2 regions of the Exiguobacterium sp. s157 genome follow, and region 1 is predicted to be linked to the other one. Evidence: riboswitches for the same ligand, from Rfam matches in the RefSeq annotation. Region 1 holds a riboswitch; the other holds the start of a gene.
The links. A riboswitch is a leader RNA that binds a small molecule or an ion and turns the genes downstream of it on or off. The one in region 1 is predicted to bind thiamine pyrophosphate.

Region 2: another riboswitch for thiamine pyrophosphate. It lies ahead of KNP67_RS15505 (hydroxyethylthiazole kinase); the one in region 1 lies ahead of KNP67_RS10840 (YkoF family thiamine/hydroxymethylpyrimidine-binding protein).

What each region holds. Positions count from the first base shown of each region.
Region 1 is NZ_JACSLQ010000005.1:128,691-131,764, reverse strand. It holds gene KNP67_RS10850 (ABC transporter ATP-binding protein) at 1-616, opposite strand, end outside; gene KNP67_RS10845 (ECF transporter S component) at 609-1,184, opposite strand; gene KNP67_RS10840 (YkoF family thiamine/hydroxymethylpyrimidine-binding protein) at 1,177-1,770, opposite strand; TPP riboswitch at 1,852-1,952, opposite strand; gene KNP67_RS10835 (GTP-binding protein) at 2,014-3,074, opposite strand, start outside.
Region 2 is NZ_JACSLQ010000015.1:9,397-12,470, reverse strand. It holds gene KNP67_RS14950 (winged helix-turn-helix transcriptional regulator) at 1-77, shown strand, start outside; gene KNP67_RS14945 (IS30 family transposase) at 243-1,178, opposite strand; TPP riboswitch at 1,531-1,632, shown strand; gene KNP67_RS15505 (hydroxyethylthiazole kinase) at 1,764-1,979, shown strand; gene KNP67_RS14935 (3-oxoacyl-ACP reductase) at 2,174-2,926, shown strand; gene KNP67_RS14930 (LLM class flavin-dependent oxidoreductase) at 2,996-3,074, shown strand, end outside.

The DNA.
Region 1 (3,074 bases):
AGAATCCGCCCCATAGGAAGGGTCGATGCTCGATGACGACAACGTTTACCGTCTGTGCGACGTTGTCGAGCCACTGAACGAAACGGGTTGAGGTTTCGGGATCAAGGTGCGCGAGCGGCTCATCGAGTAGTAGCCATTCCGGCTTCCCGATCAAAGCACAGGCGACAGCGATTTGTTGCTTTTCACCACCTGACAGGTCATGAATGACTCGGTCACGATAATCGGTCAACTGCAATTCCGCTAAAATCTTGGCCACACGCGCCATCATCTCGTCCCTCGCCACGGCAAAATTTTCGAGTGTGAAAATCAATTCCTCCTCGACCGTTTGCATGACGAACTGACTGTCAGGATCTTGAAACACCGTTCCAACACGACGATTCACCTCACCAGCTGCATACGTGTCGTAAGAGCGGTCAAACAAATATAGTTTTCCCGTCACGATGCCATCGCAGTTCTCTGGATACAGACGATTCAACAAAGAGAACAACGTCGATTTTCCCGACCCGCTCGCCCCCGTGATGAGTGTCCTCCCAGCAGTTAATTGAAGCGTGATGTCCGTCAATACTTCGCTCTGTTTTTCCGGATAGCGGAATGACAGCTGTTCTGCCTCAACCATGCACACGTCCCTGACGCGCGATGGCATACCCTTCGAGCGCACCCGTCCGAAGCAACAAGTCGCTTAAAATCTTACCTCCCAGACCGGCAATGAGCATCCCGCTCGTCGCTCGTAACGCGAACATCGTCGCCACGTATGTCGGACTGAGGGCAGCGAGTCCACCCATGACGTACGTATACGCGAAACTAGTCGCAGCTGCACCAAATCCGGCCAGCATGAGCACCCAAAGGTCATATCGCTTGTAGCTCGTGACCGCAAACGCTGCTTCAGCACCAAGTCCTTGAATGATCCCGACTAAAATAATACGAGGTCCAATCGCGTTACCAATCATCATCTCAATCGTCGCCGCAAGCACTTCGGACAAGAATGCGGCGCCAGGTCGGCGGATGATATAAGCCGCAATAATCGAGACGATGAACCAAATCCCAAAAATCCATTCGTACGCGATCGGTCCAATCAAGCCAGCCCATAGATTCCCGACATGGACGAACGCCAAATAGACGACAGCGAACACGACCGATAAAATGGCCAACAAGACGATTTCTTTTAACTTCCACGACTTAAGCATGCTGTTGTCCCTCGTGTGACGGGCTGTTCACGCTGAACGTCACCGTCATGACGACGTGGCTCGTCTTCGCACGGACCCGGTCGAACGTCGCCTCGTAAAATGAAAACACCGGTTCGATGTCGCCGTGAATGCCCGAGGCGTAATGCATCGAGTCATTGAAGACGCCACGCTCTTTCGCAAAGGCAATTTCTTCGTAGATGATGTCCATATACTTCGCGTCCCCGAGCGGATAGAGGGCGAACTGGGAAGAGACGTACTGGGTCGATACCGGACCGTTCACAGGATCAGTCGTCACGTCGAGCAGGTTGTCTCCTGCCGTGTCGCCTGGGCAGCCGACCGAGAACGTCCCGCTCATCGACATATGTTCCCCGTTCTTCGACGCATGTGACAAGACGGCTTTGGCCACGTCGAACACATGCTCACTGCGTCCCCGGATGACCGTCGAGACGTCATCGGTATGCCGCCAAACGTTTTGCAAGTTCGTCTCTTTCAATGCCCCTTTGATGACACTCACAAAATCAGATGTCATTGGGCTCAGCGTAAAGCGGAATCCGACGATCGGACTCGTACCACATTGGTTGTTCATGTTCTATTCCCCCTTATTGTATGTACACAAAAAAGCCGCATCCATGAGAATGCGGCCACTCGTCCAATGTAATAATCCATTAGAAAAAGTGCCACACTTCCTCACGCCGGTATTACCCGGATCGAGTCATAAGGGATTGGAGCCATGCTCACATCTCAGCCGAAGCACCCCTAGTGTAGTCCAATGTATGCGGTTATCTATGCAACGAGAAGTATAGACGACCGCTCCGAATTTGTAAACGGTTTATGTGAAAGTCACGATACCGTTCCCCGGAAGCGTGTCCTGCAACGTCGTCCAATCGAGCGCCATCTCCTCATCCGTCAACAGACACGCGTCGAGTCCGGCCTCGATGACCGCACGCTCCATCCGCTGCCCGATCAAGACGAGCTCCGTCTGACGGTCCCCGTACGGCTCGACGTAGTCGGCGGCGAGCTCAGGTTCTGCCGTGAACATGAGACTCCGCTCTTCCTCCGGCAGCGTCGCGAGCCAACGTCCCGCGTGTTCGAGCGTCGATGCGTACCCCGCTTGCGAGAACAGGCAGGCGATGTCGTTCCGGGAGGCGATCCATAAGAAACCTTTGGCGCGGACGACTTGATCCGGGAACGCCTCGATCCAGGCGTGGAGCCGCTCCGGATGAAACGGACGGCGGCGGCGATAGACGAACGAACTGATGCCGTATTCCTCCGTCTCTGGTGTGTGTGTCTCGGCCTCTAGTTCTTGAATCCAGCCGGCGGCGTGCATCGCCTGCTCGAAATCGAAAAGATTGACGTCCAACAGCTCCGTCAACTCCACGTTCGCGTAAACTGACGTCAACAGTTTGGCGGTTGGATTGAGCGCCTTCAACAGCCCGGCCATCTCACCGAGTTCTGTCTCGGTCACGCGGTCCGCCTTGTTCAAGACGATGATGTCCGCGAACTCGATTTGGTCGACAAGCAGGTCGACGACTTCGCGGACGTCCGTCTCATCGATGGCCTGCTTCCGTTCATGAAGCGACTCGCCCGAGTTGAAATCTTTCAAGAACCGATACGCATCGACGACCGTCACCATCGCATCGATATAGACACGGCTCGTCAAGTCGATGCCAAGGGCGTCATCGGCGTATGTAAACGTTTGAGCGACCGGAATCGGTTCTGAGATGCCAGATGACTCGATGATAATCCCGTCGAGCTCACGGTCGTTCGTGATCTCCTGTACCGCTTCGAGCAGGTCCTCACGGAGCGTGCAACAGATGCAGCCGTTCGATAGCTCGACCAATTTTTCGTCCGTCCGCGAGAAACCGTTCTGCTCGATCAATCGTTCGTCGA
Region 2 (3,074 bases), on a different contig from region 1:
CAATTCTTGATTCCATGTACGAATGGGGCAAAGAATACATCGAGCAAAACTTGGATCAGCAAATAGAAAACAACTAAGTTAGTAGGTATTTAAAAATAGCTGAATAAAATAAAGCGGATTTCAGTAAAATGAAATCCGCTCAGATTGTAGACAAAGTCACGTTTCAGGCGAACTGAAACGTGACTTTGTCTACAATCTGGAACACCATTCGGTCGAATGGTGTTTTTTTATAAGACGGTTTGTCAAATTAAGCGCAACACTTCCTCGGTGAAGGCCTCGTGTGCGGTTTTCCAGTCCAGGCACTTTCTCGGTCGCCCGTTGATCTTGGCCAGCGCATCCGCGAGTTCACCGTCACCGACCTGCGCGAAGTCCGTTCCTTTCGGGAAGAACTCGCGGAGGAGCCCGTTGGCGTTCTCGTTGCTCCCCCGTTGCCACGATGAGTACGGGTCGGCGAAATACATCGGCACGCCGAGCGACGCCTGGATGCGCTCGTGACCGCTGAACTCCTTGCCCCGGTCCGTCGTCGCCGTCTCGAACGTGCCTTCCGGGAAGGCACCGTGCACCGCATGGATCGCCCCCTCCATCGAGGCCGCGGTGCGGTCCGCGATTGGCAGGGCGAGATAGAACCGGCTCTTCCGCTCGATGAACGTCGCGACGCACGCCTTCGATTTCCCGCGTCCGGAGACGACGGTGTCGAGCTCCCAATGCCCGAACGTCTCGCGTGTGCGCACCTCCCGAGGCCGGTCCGAGATGGTCAGCCCGACGTTGATGCGCCCGCGCGTCTCGACCGGCTTCCGGCGTTTCCCCTTCTGGCGGAGCACGGTCACGGGCACGTCGATCCGTCCCGCATAGATCCAGCGGTAGATGGTGGGGAAGGCAATTTTTCCTGCGTAGAGGCGGCCGACGATCTGTTCTGGTGACCAGGTCGCACGCAGCTTCTCGACGATCGTCCGGCGCATCGTGTCGTCGAGCTTCGTCTTGACGCCGCAATGGGTTTTCGCCTTCTCGTAGCGTTTCTGCGCACGTCCTGACTCGTAGCCGGGGTTCCGTCTGATCTCCCGCGAGACGGTCGAGGGCTGTCGCCCGATCCGTCTCGCGATGGACCGGATGGACATCCCGAGCTCCAGATAGGTCTCTATTTTCACGCGCTCCGTTGTGGTAAGATGGGTGTAGCTCATAGCGATTCCTCCGTCTGAATGTTTGTGTCGTAACTTCATTCTAAACGAGGCCATCGCTGTGGGCTTTTTTTTGCGTTCACGTTCAGATGTTGCACTTAATTTTATAATTCATCAAGGATAAAAAAACAGCCTGGTGTGGTTTTAGGGAGGGGGAAAAATAAGAAGAGCAATTCCTATAAATCAGAGCTCATTTAAAATATCATACAAGCTAATAGGTATCTTATAATTAAAACATCTAGTACGAAACACTCGTAAGACAAGGTTTACTTCCTGCACAACCTCTGTAGACAGTAGATACCAGGCTTTACATAAAAATTAGGATTTGTTATAGTGGTCGTGAAAACAAAATACCTAAATACACTAGGGGAGCCGAATTGGCTGAGACGGACAAGAGTCCGGACCCTTTGAACCTGATCTGGGTCATACCAGCGGAGGGAAGTGTGCGAACCTTTTATACTTTCTATTTAACTGGTCTTTCGCCGCCTCCTATCTTCAGGAGGCGGTTTTTTGCGTTCAAGAAAGGGGTAATAGGCATGGATCATTGTACAACAGTTTAAAAAAGCAACCGAGTGCGGAGGGATACTCATGCAACTCTCTGTTCGTGAAAGAGCGCCAATTGTACATTGTATTACAAATCAGATCTTTGCAAATTTTCAAGCTAATGGATTGCTCGCTGTAGGTTGCTCATTTGCAGGACTACTGTACAAGTATACACAGAGGAGAATAATGGCAGCCGGTAGTGAGGTGATTGGAACAGGACTGCTGGCTTCATTAGTGGAGCTCTACTCGCCTGGGTTTTAGGGAAAAGGTTTGAACGACATTCTTTGTCGGTTCTACCTAAACAGTAAACCGATAGTACTATTCAGAAAGACATTCATTTAAAGTTGGTACGGAAGAATTAGATTTATTGGAAAGACTAAAGGCAGTGCAGGGGTAATATCTTTCACTTTTTGATTTGTACTTGCGATTGCAACTAAAAGTATAGGAGTGGTGACGTGAAAAGAACAGTTTTGGTGACAGGAAGTAGCAAGGGTCTTGGTGCTACGATAGCAAAAGCTTTAGTTGAAAAAGGGTTTAATGTAGTGATTAACTATTACAAAAGTAAAGAGAAGGCAGAAGGACTTGTTTCGGAGCTCGGTGAACAAAATGCTATAGCTCTATACGCTGATGTGACAAATCGCCAAGAAGTGGATGAGATGGTGAAAGTGGCGACCAACTATTTTGGTCAAATTGATGTGGTGGTCAATAATGCATTGGTAGACTTCAAATTCGATCCGATACAGCAAAAGTCTTTTATAGATCTTTCATGGAAAGATTATCAAAGACAGCTGGATGGAACATTAAAAGGGGCCTTCAATGCGATTCAAAGTGTCTTACCCCAATTCATGGAGAGACAAAACGGAAGTATCATCAGTATTGGTACGAATCTCTACCAAAATCCAGTTGTCCCCTACCACGAGTATACAACCGCAAAAGCAGGACTTATAGGTTTTACACGCAATATAGCCTCTGAACTGGGACAATACGGAATTAAAGCAAATGTCGTATCAGGTGGTTTGTTGAAAGTGACTGATGCCAGTTCAGTAACGTCTCAAGAGGTCTTTGAACTGATTGCTAATTCTACACCTTTGAGAAAAGTGACAACTCCGGAACAGGTGGCCCATTTGGTCGTTTATCTGTCATCTAAAGAGGCGGAAGGTATCACAGGGCAAAATTTCACAGTAGATGGTGGACTAACGATGAACTAAATGTATTATTACCTCCATATGTAAGATAGGAAGGCATAATATATTGGTCTAGTCTTAGGGGGAAGAGTAATGACGGTTATTCAAAAGAATCAACTTAATATAGGGGTTTTGGTTTATGGGTGTGGACATCATCAGGCTGCGTGGTTGA